DNA from 2 places in the Sporosarcina sp. QA0331 genome. Region 1 is predicted to be linked to the other one. Evidence: predicted binding sites of a transcription regulator. Region 1 holds the regulator's gene; the other holds the start of a gene.
What was found. Region 1 encodes CtsR, which represses protease genes until heat stress. Its sites were predicted from a motif close to ATGGTCAATAAAGGTCAAACA; they were not measured.
Positions count from the first base shown of each region.

Region 2: the regulator CtsR is predicted to act here: its motif matches at 2,524-2,544, upstream of AC0L13_RS05325 (ATP-dependent Clp protease ATP-binding subunit).

Region 1 is NZ_CM147850.1:3,696,190-3,705,141, forward strand. It holds gene AC0L13_RS18845 (PIN/TRAM domain-containing protein) at 1-119, opposite strand, end outside; gene radA (DNA repair protein RadA) at 302-1,672, opposite strand; gene clpC (ATP-dependent protease ATP-binding subunit ClpC) at 1,742-4,189, opposite strand; gene AC0L13_RS18860 (protein arginine kinase) at 4,366-5,448, opposite strand; gene AC0L13_RS18865 (UvrB/UvrC motif-containing protein) at 5,438-6,001, opposite strand; gene AC0L13_RS18870 (CtsR family transcriptional regulator) at 6,030-6,500, opposite strand; gene AC0L13_RS18875 (hypothetical protein) at 7,115-8,791, opposite strand; gene AC0L13_RS18880 (hypothetical protein) at 8,934-8,952, shown strand, end outside.
Region 2 is NZ_CM147850.1:1,123,515-1,132,466, forward strand. It holds gene AC0L13_RS05305 (DegV family protein) at 1-237, opposite strand, end outside; gene AC0L13_RS05310 (Cof-type HAD-IIB family hydrolase) at 261-1,079, opposite strand; gene AC0L13_RS05315 (prolyl oligopeptidase family serine peptidase) at 1,268-2,029, shown strand; gene AC0L13_RS05320 (metal-sulfur cluster assembly factor) at 2,080-2,388, shown strand; gene AC0L13_RS05325 (ATP-dependent Clp protease ATP-binding subunit) at 2,560-4,701, shown strand; one part of gene AC0L13_RS05330 (IS3 family transposase) at 4,760-5,628, opposite strand; one part of gene AC0L13_RS05330 (IS3 family transposase) at 5,628-5,901, opposite strand; gene AC0L13_RS05335 (DUF2929 family protein) at 6,096-6,281, opposite strand; gene AC0L13_RS05340 (beta-ketoacyl-ACP synthase III) at 6,468-7,400, shown strand; gene fabF (beta-ketoacyl-ACP synthase II) at 7,475-8,710, shown strand.

The sequences.
Region 1 (8,952 bases):
GGATTATCAATCATCGGCTTTGAAGTAAAAGAAGATAATGTGAATAAATACGGTAAAAATAATACGCCGAGTGTTCCTCCGATCAGCAAAAGTCCTATCTGAACCACTCTTTTCAACATGTACAACACCTCCATTTCATTACTAACAACTATACATGTTTTCCATATCCTTCACCGTTTTGAGGCATCGGAATCGATGTACCCCAGACAAATATAGGACAGAAGAAAAGTCGGTGAAGTTCCTCATATAGAAAAACTGAGGATATGGAACTCCCTATAAAAGTCCCATATCCTTGCATTTTTCACGAAAACGCAATGTTTAATGCTTCACTGATCGTTTCGACACCGACCACTTGAATCCCTTCCGGAAAATCCCATCCGCCAATATTCGAAGACGGAATGACAACCTTCTCAAATCCAAGCTTCGCCGCCTCCGTCACCCGCTGCTCAATGCGGGAAACACGGCGCACTTCACCCGTCAAGCCTACTTCACCGATAAAGCAATCCGTTGCGCCCGCAGCTGCATCACGATAACTTGACACAATGCTCACGAGGACCGCCAAGTCGATAGCAGGCTCGTCAAGCTTGACGCCGCCTGCAACCTTAATATAGGCATCTTGCGCTTGCAATAACATCCCCATCCGTTTTTCCAGCACAGCCATCAACAAAGAGACACGGTTCTGATCAATCCCGGTCGCCATCCGTTTCGGGTAGTTGAAACTCGAAGGCGTTACGAGCGCTTGGATTTCGACGAGGATCGGACGGGTTCCTTCCATGGAGGCAACGACAGTCGATCCTGCTCCTCCCTGTGAACGTTCTCGTAGGAACAGCTCTGATGGATTCAAAACCTCTTTCAATCCCGACTGCAGCATTTCAAAGATCGCAATTTCATTCGTCGAGCCAAAGCGGTTTTTCACGCTCCTCAATATCCGATACGTATGATGTCGCTCCCCTTCAAAGTAGAGGACAGTATCCACCATATGCTCAAGAAGGCGCGGACCTGCAATTTGTCCGTCTTTTGTCACATGGCCGACGATAAAAATAGCTATATTTTGTGTCTTTGCGATACGCATCAGTTCAGCTGTACATTCCCGAACTTGCGAAACACTCCCTGGCGCGGATGTCACCTCGGGATGATGAATCGTCTGAATCGAGTCCGCAATGACAAATTTCGGCTGCACCTCATTGATCGTTTCATGTATTTTTGCCAAATCGGTCTCCGCGTAGATGAATAGCTCATCTGACGCAACACCAAGACGTTCGGCGCGCAGCTTCGTCTGCCTGATTGATTCTTCACCTGATATGTAAAGAACACGTTGCTTTTGATTCGCAAGTAGCGAAGACACTTGCAGCAACAGCGTTGATTTTCCTATGCCCGGATCACCGCCGATTAAAACAAGCGAACCCGGTACAATCCCACCGCCGAGCACTCGGTTCAATTCACCAAGCTCCGTTTTGACTCTCGGCTCCTCCATCGTCTCGATCGAGCTGATTGGCATCGCTTTCTGCTGAACCGTCTCTGTATGCTTGAAGGCGCCACGCGGACCTTTGCTTACGATTTCAACTTCCTCATCCATCGTATTCCATTCACCACATCCGGGGCATCTCCCCATCCACTTCGGAGATTCATAGCCGCAGTCTCTGCACATGAATTTTGTTTTCCGTTTCGCCATATTTACCTCCATATACGAAAAGGATAGCCCACCCGCGTAGATAGCTAACTCTACGGGAGGGCCATCCTATTATTGATTTTCTGCCACTGGAACGCGGTCTGTCTTGACAACGAACTCGCCATCCTCTACATCGACGATGACTTTTCCGCCCGTCAGAACGGTTCCGCCCAACAACTCTTCCGATAGACGGTCTTCCACATGCTTTTGCAAAGCCCGGCGCAACGGACGTGCACCGTAATCAGGATCATAACCTTCTTCGGAGATTTTCATTTTCGCCTCATCTGTCAACTCAAGTGTAATATCCTGTTCGGCTAGTCGTTTCATCAACTCGTTCGACATGAGGGTGACAATTTCTCGCAAGTGCTCCTTCTCGAGTGAGTGGAAGACGATCATTTCATCCACACGATTCAGGAACTCTGGACGGAACGCTTTTTTCAACGCTTCAAGCATCGTTGATTTCATGTCTTCATAATCGCGTTCCCCATCTTGCAAATTAAAGCCGACATAGCGGTTCTGCTTCAACGTTTCCGCTCCTACGTTGGATGTCATGATGACGACAGTGTTGCGGAAATCGACTGTGCGGCCTTTGGAATCCGTCAATCTTCCATCCTCAAGCACTTGCAAGAGAATATTAAAGACATCCGGATGCGCTTTTTCAATCTCATCCAATAAGACGACTGAGTACGGTTTTCTACGGACTTTCTCAGTCAGCTGGCCACCTTCGTCATAACCGACATATCCTGGAGGTGAGCCGACGAGTCGCGAAGTCGCATGCTTCTCCATATACTCGGACATATCGATGCGGATCATCGCATCTTCATCACCGAACATCGCTTCTGCAAGCGCCCTCGCAAGCTCAGTTTTACCGACACCCGTCGGCCCAAGGAAGATGAATGAACCGATCGGACGCTTCGGATCCTTCAATCCGGCGCGGGCTCTCCGAATCGCTCTTGAAATGGCCGTTACGGCTTCTTTCTGCCCGATGACGCGTTCATGCAGCAGCTCTTCCATATTCAACAGTTTTGCAGTTTCCGTCTCTGCGATTTTCGCGACCGGAATCCCCGTCCACATCGCAACGACTTCTGCAATGTCATTTACTGTCACTTCTGATTCCTGCTTGCCTTGCTTCTCTTTCCATTCCGTCTTCGTCGTTTCGAGCTCTTCTTTCATTTTTTGCTCTTTATCGCGGAATGATGCCGCCTTTTCGAATTCCTGGCTCTGCACCGCGGCATTTTTTTCGTGGCGAATTGCTTCAAGCTTCGCTTCAAGCTCCTTCAAATTCGGCGGAGTCGTGTACGAACGGAGGCGCACTTTCGATCCCGCTTCGTCGATCAAGTCAATCGCTTTGTCCGGAAGGAAACGGTCCGAAATGTAGCGATCTGACATTTTTGCAGCCGCATCGATCGCTTCATCCGTAATTTTTACACGGTGATGCGCTTCATATCGATCACGCAAGCCCTTGATGATTAAGACTGTTTCTTCGACAGTCGGTTCATCGACTTGGATCGGTTGGAAACGTCTTTCAAGCGCAGCATCTTTTTCAATATATTTACGGTATTCATCAAGCGTCGTCGCACCGATGCATTGCAACTCTCCACGCGCTAGAGACGGCTTTAAGATGTTGGATGCATCGATTGCCCCTTCAGCTCCGCCAGCCCCGATAAGTGTATGCAATTCATCAATGAATAGAATAATATTACCCGCCTGACGGATTTCCTCCATCACTTTTTTCATGCGGTCCTCGAATTCACCGCGGTATTTCGTACCCGCGACGACCGTTCCCATATCCAAAGTCATAACGCGCTTATCACGCAGGATTTCAGGCACTTCATTGTTTACGATCTGAAGCGCGAGCCCTTCCGCAATCGCTGTTTTACCAACACCCGGCTCCCCGATCAATACAGGGTTGTTTTTTGTACGGCGCGCCAACACTTCGATCACTCGAGTAATTTCCTTGCTGCGTCCGATAACCGGGTCAAGCGTTCCTTCCCGTGCTATTTCCGTCAAGTCACGAGCCAGGCTATCAAGCGTCGGTGTAGAAGCGGATGAGGAAGCTCCTTGATTGCCGACAGCGTTATCATTGCTTCCGAGCAATTGGAGTACTTGCTGTCTCGCACGGTTCAAGCTGACACCCGCATTATTCAATACGCGGGCAGCCACTCCTTCACCTTCGCGAATGAGCGCTAATAGAATATGCTCCGTCCCGATATAGGAATGGCCGAGCTTCCGTGATTCATCGACAGAAAGCTCGATGACCTTTTTCGCTCTTGGCGTGTAATGGACAATCGGCCCGACTTCCTTCGAACCGGAACCGACAAGGCTCTCCACGCCTTTTTCAATCGTTTCGAAACTGACGTCGATCGCTTCCAATGCTTTCGCAGCGATGCCGCCGCCTTCCCGTATGAGACCCAATAAGATATGCTCAGTGCCGATGGATTCATGTTTCAGTCTGATCGCTTCTTCTTGTGCAAGCTGCAGGACTTTTTGAGCCCGCTGTGTAAAACGATTGAACATCATATTCTTCCACTCCTTCTATAGATAACGTCTATCCTATCCCACTATTGAAAATGAAGAATAGGAATTCCTCTTACTCTATTCCAATAGATCAGGTAGCAATCCAATTCCAATAAATTGACTTTGACTATCTTTGACGTAAGTATAATAAAAAGAAAAGTCCGTTGCAAAAGTATTGCTCAGTTTTCTTTATTATTTTCTTCCCTTTGTTGCTCCGACCGCAAACGTTCACGGAATAGATTAGCTCTAAATATATCCCTTTCTTCCGCGGTCAATTCCGACCCTGCATATTGCTGAAGGAATCCAGGTTGCATGAAAATCATTAATTCATTCAATATGGACATGTCGACATCTTCGATAATTCCCAAATCAATGCCTAGACGAACGTCTGATAGACAGCGCGCCGCTTCCCCGGAAGGCAGCAATCTCGCATACGAGATGATGCCAAGCGAGCGGAAAAGCTTGTTTTCTAGTGCAATACGCGATTTGGAAAGAAGAAGTTCACGCGAACGCCTCTCGTGGGCGATAAGCCTGAGCGCTACATTTTTCAAATCGGAAAGAATCTCTTTCTCCGGTTTGCCCAAAGTCGTCTGATTCGAAACCTGATAAATATTGCCCGGCGCTTCGCTTCCCTCTCCGTAGCTGCCTCTGACAATCATGCCGAGCCTTGATATGGCCGGAATGATACGCTCAATTTGCTTTGTAATCGTCAAAGCAGGCAAGTGCATCATGACCGATGCCCGCATTCCTGTGCCCGTATTTGACGGACAGCTCGTCAAGTAGCCGAAATCTTCATCGAAAGCATACGGAAGTTTATCTTCCAAATAGTTATCGACAGAGTCTGCATGCTCATAGGCATTTTCAAGCTGGAATCCCGGATAGATGCATTGAATGCGGATATGATCCTCTTCGTTCAACATGATGCTCAACGTCTCGTCTTCCGACAGTACGACCGCTCCATGGCGCTTCGGGTCTGTCAATTGCGGGCTGACCAAATGCTTTTCAACGAGCACTTGTCTTTCTGTCGCCGGAAGTTCCGACATCTTCATATAGGCATACCCTTTTTCGTCGGAAGTAAGCAAGGCGGCCGAAACTTGCGAGTCTACTTTCTGTGCCTCTTCAATTGTGAACGCAATCGGGAATCGATATCCTCTTAAATTCCGGGCTAAGCGGATCCTTGTCGACATGACGATATCCGCATGCTCTCCATGCGACGTCATCCATCCAGTGACAGCACCTTTCATGAATTTATTAATCGACATCGCTGTCTCCACCTCCATTGCCGCATTCCGCTAAACGCTCTTTCAGTGCATTCGCTTCATCCCTCAATGCGGCGGCATCCTCAAACCGTTCCTCCTCGATCGCTTCCTGCATTTTCAGCCTGATTTCCTCGACTTTCTTTTTCAAAGCAAATCGTTCATTGAAGGAGACCGGTATTTTTCCGACGTGCGTCGTATGCCCGTTATGGAGCTTGCTGAAAACTCGTGGCAAATACTCCCTGAACGAGTCATAACACGTTGGACAACCGAATTTGCCGATATCGAGGAATTTCCTGAACGTTAATTGGCAGTCGGGGCATGTTGGTCCTTCCGGCGTACTTTCCCTTGACTGCTGAAAAGGCTGCATTGATTCACTTCCACCAAACCAGTGGGAAAGGAATTGTTGGATCGACAACGGTTCCTGATTCGGGTCAAAATGAAACATTTGTGTTTGGAACGCACATTTCTCACATAGATGACGTTCCGTAGACCCGCCCATGCCTTCCTGGGTGAAGATCACAGAAGCCGGTCGTTCTTTGCAATTATCGCATAGCATATTTTGCACCTCGTATTCGTCGAATTCTCTATTCAAGCTGTTTATAGATCAGGGTCGTTAGCATCGCCTGCAAAATCCGCGCCCGGATAAGATCGCGCTCCGGTAGTGGGTAGTAGAGCGTCGTCCGGTCCACCGCAGCTAAAATGAGCCTAGACTCCCTCTCCGAAATGACTTCTTCGTTCAACAGCCTGTAGATGATTCCTTCAGCCATTGCATATGTCGCGCCATGTTGTATTCCTTCTAAAATATGTTCAAGTAATTCCTTATGCGAATTCGTCTGGACGCGATAAATCCGGATGTATCCACCGCCTCCGCGCTTTGATTCGACTGCGTATCCGCGTTCGACGGTGAAGCGGGTGTTGATGACATAATTGATTTGCGAAGGTACGCATTGAAATTTTTCCGCGACTTCACTCCGTTTGATTTCCACAGTCCCGCTATCTTCTTTTTCGATAATCGCCTTTAAATACCCTTCAATAATGTCAGAAATGTTTCGCATGATGTCACCTCTTTTCTCTCGGTGCTAAGCCATTGACTTTGACTATCTTTGACTTAATTGTACATGAAAATACATCTTGCGTGCAATTTATATGCAAATTAACAGAAAAAGTTGATTTTCGCTTCAGGCGGACGCGGGCGTCCCTGCTCGTAATGCTACGCTTTTACTCGAAAAAGCCGTTCTTCGTAACGGCTTTCGCAGGAGTCGCCGCCTTTCGCTTCAATTAACAGCTAGTAAATTTGTCAGCTGTTAATGTTTAAGGTTTAAAAAATAGGGTAATAAGGTAGTTGAGGATTTTGTCTGACCTCTTCTTCCTCTTCGTGGGTTCTGTTCGAAAGGGTGGTCCGTAACAGTTGAGGCAAACGGCTGTTATTTTCGCATAGGTGCAGTCTGCCCTTTTGAACAAACTCCTTACACCCTTTCCCAATAATAAATTGCCAGAAAAGCTCATAATCCGTCGTAAAAGTTCATAAATCGCTAGAAATGTCCATAAAACGTTGTAAAAGTCCATAACCCGAAGTAGACGCGCATAAACGCTACGAACGGCTCATAATTCGGCGTAATCGCTCATAAACGTATAAAGGCAGCCTCCGATATTTCGGAAGCTGCCTTTTTTATTCAATCGTAGCGTTTTTTAGTTCCTTAACCGGCAGGAAGAGCTCGCCCGTTTCGTAATAGGTGATGGCAAGGTGGTCTCCTTCCTGAATGTAGATTGCCAATGGAACAGATTCTGTGGAAACGATATAGTTCTGTCCGTCGTCGGCAAGGATCGACACAATTGTGGCGTCGCCAGCGCGTTCCTTATAGACCCTAACGACGTTGACAGACGCTTTTCCTTCCTCGGCGTTCGAGTTGCCGTCGACTGTGCTTCCGCCCCGTTGCAAGGCTGTTTTGTAAAGCCTCAATGCTTCATTCGGTGAATTGGCGTATACGGAGATTTCTGGGTTTGCTGCCGAAACGATGAAGTAATTTTGCAGGAAGCCGTTTGAGTCAAGAACCGGCGTCAACCAGCTCGCTTCCCCGTAAAAGTTATAGAGCACCGGCATTTCTCCGGTCCATTTCTTCTCGATAAATTTCTTTTCGATAATTTGAAGCGTACCTTGCGAGTCCATATACGACTCTTCCAGATTACCGGTATAGTAAGTCGCTTCGCCCGTGCGGCCATCCGTCAATGCATAGCCAAGCATCGAGTCGACGCCTTCTTTCGGGCTTGTGAAATCAGTGAAATAATACATATGGCCATTTTCATCGAACACCGGACTGACATTCGACTCCGTCCCTTCATCTGAAGGCAGCTTCACATCCTTCTTCCCGACGACTGAATTCCAGAATCCGTGGACGTATTTTCCGAAGTAGCTGTTTTGCAAGCTGACCGCTTCGGGTGAAACCGCCCCATCGATAAATTCAGGGACGTTCGAAAGCGGATATTGGCTCACTTCACCCGTACCCGGATCTACCATGACGACCCCTTGGACATCAAAACCGTTTCTCGCTGTAATGAATTCCCCATAGGAACGTATATAATGTGGTTTTCCATCATCATCAATTTCAAGCTGCACATCACCATAAAAGATGAGATCCGGCACCGCCATCCGCATATGTCGCTCCACTTGTTTGTGGAAGTACGATGAAGGTGTATAAGCCATTTCTGTTTTCACGAACTTCGGATTGTCTGCCGAATCGGTCGCGCTCATCGTGAAGTAGCCAGGTGTCGTCTTCCCATTCATCCATTTGAAGAATCCCGAAAACTCGACAGGCGCGATATAGACAAACTTTCCATCCACTTTTTGAATCTGCAAGTTGCCAAGCTCATAATAACTCGTATTCGGCACTTGGCCGAATGCTTTCTTCATTTTATTTCGAGCAAATTTTGGTGGTACACTTGCAGGCGTCTTCGTTTCATCAAACGCCTTAATTTCCACTTGTTGATCCATTTCGACCGCTTTATATTTTTGATTTGCATTGAATAGCGGCGCACTAAGGATGAACGCACTTCCCGCTAACGCAGCCAATAACAGGACAATTTTGGCGCTTCGTTCCTTCCCAGTTGCAAGCACGACTCCCGCTACAGTTACGACAAGGAATAACGCCCACAACGACGTCCAATTCCTATCCAGATTCGTGACGTAATAAAGGGCGAATGTGAGAACCGCCATGAGCACTACGGTTGCTGACAATGCACCAATTCGATTAAAGGCTGGCTTCCCTTCTTTAGAAACCGACGTGAACGGCACGATCACCATCGCGGAAACGATACCGACGACAATTGAAAATAGCAGTAAATTTATCATGTGAACACTCTTTTCTATTAAAAATTAATCTCCCCTAACTATACGGATGAAGCAGCGAAACGATTCATCTTTTTGACCAAGTTTTTGAATCCTACCGCCCCGAACTTCCGTACAAGATATGAGAGAAAGGAGTTGAGTTATTATGCAGACGAATGTTTTTA
Region 2 (8,952 bases), 1.6 Mb from region 1:
GTCTTCTCCCGATGCGGCAAGCTCTTTCCAAGTGGAAAGAAACAGTTCGGGTGATGCTTGCGATGTTTTTGGATGCTTTCCGTTACGGATGGCGCTATACACTTCCTTGGAATCAATCTCAAGGACATCATCGCCTTCCTTGTCATCGATTAACACACGTAATGGGAGAAGCGTCACATCGTTTTCATCAAAAAATGATTTCGGCAAATCTGAACCACTGTCAGCAAAAATTCTCATTGTAAGGTCCCCTCACATTCTTTTTATATTTTGTTTGTTAATAATAACCGTTCTTTCAGTACTTCGGCAATTCCATCTTCGTTATTTGTCAACGTCACTTCATTAGCAATGGATTTCAGTCTATCTATCCCGTTGCCCATCGCGACGCCGACACCTGCGTAATCGATCATTTCGAGATCATTGTCTTCATCGCCGAAAGCGATAATACGCTCCCGCGGGATTCCAAGATATTTTGCGACATGCGAAATGCCGACTGCCTTATTCAATCCGTGGCGTACAATTTCAATGACATCCCACGGTGCACCCCAACGCCTATGATCGATCGCTTCAGCGTGTACTTCCGCCAAATGTCTCCTGATTGAATCAACATTATTTGGATCTGCTTGAATAAGCAAACTCGTAGGCTCGACTTGCAAAGATTCGCGGATATCGCCATGTTTGATGACCGGAGCTCCGAAACTGAGAATATCCAAAAGCTTTTCATCATGATATTGCAAGTATACATCGTCCATCACTTCTGCAATGATATTACTAAAACGGAAATCCTGCATCGCTTCGACGACGTCATTTACAACGGGAAGAGCGATAGTTTCGTGGACCGTTTTCCATGAACGGTCGGTCGGGTTGTGGACGAATGCTCCATTAAAGTTGACGATCGGTGTATTTAGGCCAAGCTCGCGGTAGTACATAGAACTTGCACGATACGGCCGGCCGGTCGCAATCATCACTTGATGGCCTTGTTCTTCCGCCCGCTTTAATGTATATGCAGTTTTCTCCGAGATCACTTTTTCGTCCGTTAGCAATGTCCCGTCCAAGTCAAGGACAATCAAATGCGGTTTCATAGTTCCGCCCCCTTTGAAAAGTTTCTTTGTTGTATACCCAATTCATCAAGCTTTTGCAGCTTGCTATTATAATGTCCAGTTTATCGTTATCTATCTTGGCAAGTCAAAACATTCCGGCAGAAAACCGTCCTTTTTGTTTTTCTAGTAAAACTTTGGTACGATTTAGAAAAAGTACAGAAGGTGTTCGAATGATTGTCAAAGAGGAAAATTGGAGCAATATACCATTACTGCATATTGTGGATGAAACTATGGAAAATAGCAATATACCTACTGTCATCTTTCTGCACGGTTTTACGAGTGCCAAAGAGCATAACTTGCATTACGCATATAATATCGCGAAGAAGGGATTCCGCGTCCTGTTGCCTGAAGCTCATTTACATGGTTCGCGGGATGAAGGTTTGGATGAAGTCCAATTGAGCTTGCGTTTTTGGGAAATCGTCCTCACATCGATTGAAGAAATGGATGTGCTATATAAAGAGTTGAAGGAGAGAGGCGTTTCGAAAATCGGAATGGGCGGCACTTCAATGGGTGGCATTACTACGCTTGGCTGCTTGACCGCTTATCCGTGGATTGATGTAGCGACAGTAATGATGGGAGCACCGGGATATGTAGAGCTTGCCAAAGCACAAATGTCTCAATTTGAGCGTCGCGGCTTCAAATTGCCGATTACCGACGTAGAACGGAAATCACTTCTTGATACACTCGCTATTTTTGATTTAACGAAACAAAGACAGAAGCTTAACAATCGTCCCGTATTCTTTTGGCATGGACAAAACGATACGACTGTCCCGTTTGAGCCGACATTTAACTTCTACAATGCAGTGAAGAAAGATTACGCGGATGCACCTGAGCAATTCGAATTTTTCAAAGATCCGACTGCAGGGCACGCAGTTTCAAGATCTGGCATGCTTCGGTCGGTTGATTGGTTCGCATCTTATTTGAATGAATAAGCCATCCTTGCTATGATGAAGGCAGAACAGATTCGGAAAGGGGAATTTCAATGAATGATGATATGAAAGGCAGCTTAATGGGTGCCTTGGAAAACGTGATCGATCCCGAGCTCGGAATTGACATCGTCAACTTGGGACTCGTCTATGATGCAGAACTGGACGAAGAAGGTACAGCTAAAGTAACAATGACATTGACATCACTCGGTTGTCCAATGGGACCTCAAATCGTCGCCAACATTAAACAGGAACTACAAGAGTTGCCTGAAGTGAAAGACGTGGATGTCAATATTGTTTGGAATCCGCCATGGTCAAGAGAAAATATGTCACGCTATGCAAAAATGGCGCTTGGCGTGCGTTAATTAAAACAAGAAAAAGGTTGTTTGACTTATCGTCAAGCAGCCTTTTTTCTGTTGTGTTTAATAAAAATAGCAAAGGGAAAAATGGAAACAGATTGCTTTACTTATAAGAAGAAAAAGCATATAATTTAATTAATCAAAGATAGTCAAAGTCAAACGATGAGGTGATTGTATATGAGAATGGATGGCGTACAAGAAGACCAACGTACACCACTTGAACAATTTGGCCGAAATCTAGTTGAAGATGTGAAAAACGGCAAAATGGATCCAGTCATCGGACGGGATGAAGAAATTCGGAATGTCATTAGAATATTATCAAGAAAAACGAAAAACAATCCCGTGCTGATCGGGGAGCCTGGTGTCGGTAAAACAGCGATTGTCGAAGGGCTTGCCCAACGGATCGTCAAAGGCGACGTACCAGAAGGGCTGAAGGATAAGCAGATTTTTGAATTGGATATGAGCTCGCTCATCGCCGGCGCCAAATACCGTGGGGAATTCGAGGAGCGGTTGAAAGGCGTTTTAAAACAAGTGAAGGAAAGTGATGGAGAGATCATCCTTTTCATCGATGAAATTCATACAATTGTCGGGGCAGGCAAGACAGAAGGCGCGATGGATGCCGGAAATATGTTGAAACCGATGCTTGCGCGCGGTGAACTGTATTGCATCGGGGCGACGACGCTCGACGAATACCGGATGTATATCGAGAAGGATCCGGCATTGGAGCGCCGCTTCCAACAAGTTATGGTGCGCGAACCTTCCGTTGAAGATACGATTTCAATCCTTCGTGGCCTGAAAGAACGTTTTGAACTGCATCACGGCGTTCGCATCCATGACCGCGCATTAGTTGCGGCTGCGACATTATCTGACCGCTATTTGACGGAACGGTTCATGCCGGACAAAGCGATTGACTTAATGGATGAAGCAAGTGCAATGATCCGGACGGAAATCGACTCGATGCCGCAAGAACTTGATTCTGTCACTCGACGGATCATGCAGCTGGAAATCGAGGAACAGGCATTGCGGAAAGAAAAAGATGCGATTAGCCAAAATCGTCTTGAAGCATTGCGCACCGAGCTGCAGGAGCTGAAAGATTCTTCTGCCGGTATGCGGGAGCAGTGGAACAAGGAGAAAGAGGCGTTGCGCGATATCCAAGCGAAACGGGAAGAGCTTGACCGTTACCGCCGTGAATTGGAAGATGCGCAAAATCGTTTTGATTTGAATAAAGCCGCTGAACTCCAATATGGCAAAATTCCAGAGCTTGAAAAACAACTTCAAGAATTGGAATCGCCGCTTGCGAATAGCTCGGACAGCCGTTTGCTCCGGGAAGAAGTGACAGAGGACGAAATTGCAATGATCGTTGCTCGATGGACGGAAATTCCGGTCACCAAGCTCGTCGAAGGGGAACGGGAGAAATTGCTCCGACTCCGAGAAACATTGGAAGAGAGAGTTATCGGTCAAGACGATGCCGTGCAGCTCGTCACAGAAGCGGTTTGGCGTGCACGTGCCGGCATTAAGGACCCCAATAAGCCAATCGGATCCTTCCTGTTCCTCGGTCCTACCGGCGTAGGGAAGACAGAGCTAGCGAAAACACTCGCTGCAACGTTGTTCGATTCGGAAGACCACTTCATAAGAATCGATATGTCCGAATATATGGAGAAGCATAGTGTATCTCGTCTCGTCGGAGCGCCTCCGGGTTATGTGGGCTACGAAGAGGGCGGACAGTTGACGGAAGCGGTACGACGGAATCCTTACTCGGTCGTGCTTCTTGATGAAATCGAGAAAGCGCATCCTGATGTATCGAATATTCTACTGCAAATATTGGATGACGGCCGGATTACGGACAGCCAAGGGCGTCTCGTCAATTTTACAAACACTGTCGTTATCATGACGTCCAATATCGGTTCCGCATACTTGCTGCAAGGCCAGTTTGATTCGGATGAGCATGCCGCAGAAGACTTGGTCATGGCAGAGCTGCGCCGCCATTTCAAACCGGAGCTGTTGAACCGGATGGATGATATCATCATTTTCCATTCGTTATCAGGCGATTCATTCCGTTTGATTGCACGTAAAATGCTCGAGGATCTTGTTAGACGGCTCGATGAACAAGAAATCGACTTGGAGTATAGCGATGATGTGCTAGACTGGATTGTCAAGGAAGGAACGGACGCCGAGTTTGGTGCAAGACCGTTGAAAAGATTCATTCAACGCCACGTCGAAACTGTCGTCGCGAAAGAGATCATTAAAGGCGACTTGAAAGATGGCCAGAAATTAGTGTTGAAGTTGGAAGATGGAAAAATAAAGATTGAGAAACAATAAAAAAAGCCTTGGTGCACGGCACTGACTATCTTTTTTGAGACAATTAAAAAACACCTTATTATGCAGCCAGTTGTCGGTATTGTACCGGCGATTGGCTGTTTAATTTCGTTTGGATGCGGATATTGTTATAATAAGTAATGTATTCTTCGACAATTTGAATCACATGCGCATTCGTTGTGCGATGGATTCCGTCGAGGTAAAACGTTTCCGACTTTAGCGAGGAGTGGAACGTTTCGATTGGAGAATTATCAGCGGGCGTGCCTTTTCGGGACATGCTCATGGTAATTCTCTTTTCTTTTACTGCCTTTTGATAGGCATATGATGTATAAACCGAACCTTGATCGCTATGCAAAATACAGCCTTCCGGCAAGTCAGGTAATTGATGCAACGTATCCAGCACAAAGGCAGTATCCTGGATGGAACCGATGGTCTGGGCTACAATTTCTCCATTGTAGACATCTAGGATACTTGAAAGATACATCATAGATTGCCCGAAGGGCAAGTACGTAATATCCGTCACTAGCTTTTCCAAGGGTTTAGACGCAGTAAAATCCCTCGCCAACAGATTCGGTGCGACATATGCAGGCTGCCCAGTACGTTTCCGTTTCTTCACTTTTACACGGCACTGCCAACCATGTTTCTGCATGACGCGCTGTACTGTCTTCTCGCAGGCCCCAGGAAACAGTTCCGCAATCTTCCGGTAGCCATATATGAATTTATGCTTCTTACACAATTCCCCAATCTGTCGATTCCGCGCCTCCTTTGGCGTTTCGTTCCCTTCTTGAGCTTTCCAGCGATAATACGATGATCGACCGACGCCCAAGTGTCTGCAGATTTCTCCTATAGTCATATTTCCACTTAATTCTTCCACTAACTGAATCACAACTCTTGGCGCCACTTCCTTTCCAATTCCGCGTACTTTTTTAACACTTCCACCTGTTGTTTCAGATATCGATTTTCAGCCTGCAACCTCGCTGTCTCACTTTCATACCCGGGTCCTTTGCCGAAGGCATATTGCTTGCCGACCGGTTGTGCAAGACGATGCAATTCACCATTCCGATACCATTTCATCCAAGTTTTCAGCTGTGTACGGTTTCGGATATTCAGTTCCTCCATAACTTCTTTTACAGGAACACCCGCTAACCTCATTTGAATCGCCTTTAATTTAACTTCTTCTGGATAACTAACTTTAGTTCCCATAGAAAAAACACCTCCACGTTGATGTATTAAGGTTCAATACCCGTTTTTCAACGTAAGGTGTTTTTATTTGTCTCATATTCTCAGGTCAGTGCGCACCGATTGCAAATCGGTCGCCAAGGTTTTTCTGCTTCCTGCACCAAAAACCATACAAATAAAAAACCATCCACAATGAAGTGAACGGCTTTACGGATGAATCAATAATCTGCGACTTGCTCGTCAGGAATGATAGCTGTAATGCATAGGACGATAACTGACAAGATGACCGAAACGATAACTCCGCCCATGAAGTCGAAAGATGCGATACCGGCGATTGAACCGGCAACGTAGTTCAACATCGTTACAAGTAGAAAAGACCAAACAAACGTAATGATATATTTCATCAAATTCACCTCATTGTAACTATTTCCTTGTTCATCATACCATAGCACCACCAATCAATAAACAAAATTATATGCAATCTATATTTTCTTTGGCGAAATCGTGTCGACATATTGAAAAACGACATGTTATCTTCTATAATTAATACCAGGTACTAATAATAGATGATAAGGAACGGGGTATGTAATATGAATGCAGGGTTGATCGGTGTAGGTAAATTTGTTCCTACGCAAGTTGTGACAAACCATGATCTTGAACAGCGCATCGATACGACAGATGAATGGATCCGCACGCGCACAGGCATTGAAGAAAGACGCATTGCCGATGACAATACCGATACATCCGACATGGCGTATAGCGCAGCAGTGGACGCTATTGAAAATTCAGGTCTCCATCCGGAAGATATCGAAATGATCATCGTAGCAACTGTGACGCCAGACCGTCCATTCCCATCCGTCGCAACGATGATCCAAGAGCGACTAGGTGCGAAAAATGCGGCGGCGATGGATGTATCTGCGGCTTGTGCGGGCTTCATGTACGGCGTTGTCATGGCGAAACATTTAGTTGAAGCCGGAACATATAAACATGTCCTCGTCGTGGGTGTCGAGAAACTATCGAAAATTACAGATTGGGAAGACCGCAATACGGCAGTCCTTTTTGGAGACGGTGCAGGTGCCGCGGTAGTTGGAAAAGTGAGCGAAGGCCGTGGAATCCTTTCCTTCGAATTAGGAGCGGATGGTACGGGAGGCAAACATCTATACCAAGATAAATATATCCATATGAACGGACGTGAAGTATTCAAGTTTGCGGTCCGTCAAATGGGCGAATCAGCTGTAAATGTAACGGAAAAGGCAGGTCTAACGACAGATGACGTCGATTATATAATTCCGCACCAAGCGAATATTCGCATTATGGAAGCATCTCGTGAACGGCTAGGACTTCCTATTGAAAGAATGTCCAAATCCGTCCATAAATACGGAAACACGTCAGCTGCATCGATTCCAATCTCGTTATTCGACGATTTGCAGGAAGGCCGTGTCAAAGACGATGACGTCATCGTCCTAGTCGGCTTCGGCGGCGGACTCACATGGGGCGCCCTATGTATAAAATGGGGAAAATAAAATCGGATTACTATATAATAAACGAAGCGATATAACTAATTATTAATTGTAAAAATGAAGGGGAGTTTTCAATAATGGAAAAACGTCGTGTAGTCGTTACAGGAGTTGGAGCAGTTTCTCCAGTAGGAAATTCCGCGGAAGAATCATGGGAAGCGGTATTGAACGGAAAATCTGGAATCGGACCACTCACAAGACTGGACAGTGAACAATTTCCGGTAAAAGTAGCGGCAGAAGTGAAAGATTTCGATATCGAAGAATACATTTCTCGAAAAGACGCGCGGAAAATGGACCGTTTCACGCATTACGCATTGGCGGCGTCCATCATGGCAATGAAAGATGCAGACCTTGAATTGGATGAAGAGACAGCATTACGCACTGGCGTCTGGATCGGTTCAGGCATCGGCGGCATGGAAACGCACGAGCAGCAATTCAAGACGTTCCTTGAAAAAGGATACCGTCGTGTCAGCCCATTCTTCGTTCCGATGATGATTCCTGATATGGCATCAGGTCAAGTATCCATCCATTTTGGCGCGAAAGGCATCAACTCATGTACAGTGACAGCATGCGCATCCGGAACGAACTCAATCGGTGACGCATTCGAAGTAATCAAACGTGGAGATGCAGACGTCATGATCACAGGAGGAGCTGAAGCACCGATCACAACGATGGCGGTGGCAGGCTTCTGTTCAAACACAGCATTATCCCTAAACCCTGATCCGGCAACAGCTTCACGTCCATTTGACAAGGAGCGGGACGGTTTTGTCATCGGGGAAGGCTCCGGCATTATCATTCTTGAGGAATACGAGCATGCGGTGAAACGCGGTGCCAAAATATACGCGGAAATCGTCGGATACGGCTCAACAGGCGATGCACATCATATTACTGCACCGGCTCCTGAAGGAGAAGGAGCTGCACGTGCAATGCGCCAAGCTCTTGAAGAAGCGGACATTAGCCCGGATAAAATCGATTACATTAATGCCCACGGTACGAGCACACCGTATAACGACTTGTTCGAAACGATTGCTGCGAAGACGGTCTTCGGCGAACATGCGTATAAGCTCGCAATGAGCTCTACGAAATCGATGACTGGACATTTGCTCGGCGCTGCAGGCGGATTGGAAGCCATCTTTACGGTGAAGGCGTTGCAAGAAGGGATTATTCCTCCAACAACGAATTATGTGAATGAAGATCCTGAATGCGACCTCGACTATGTCGTCAATAAAGCAAGAAAAGCGGACATCGAATATGCGATGAGCAACTCTCTCGGCTTCGGTGGACATAACGCTTCACTCGTATTCAAGAAAATATAATTTTTTTAGGCGAGTAGCAATGGTCAGGAGTTTCTTCAGCCTGATTGAAAACGCTTGCCAAAGAAGGCAACCTAAGATCGCCACGTCCTGTGGCAACGGTTGCATGACTCGCCTCCTGCGAGCCCGCGCGAAGTCGAGCGAAGACGCGAATAGAACTAAAGTTCATGAGCGGACGAGCGAGACGAGCAACAACGGATGCGAGCGTTTGTCAACAGGCTGAAAGCTCCCCTTTTGGAACTCTT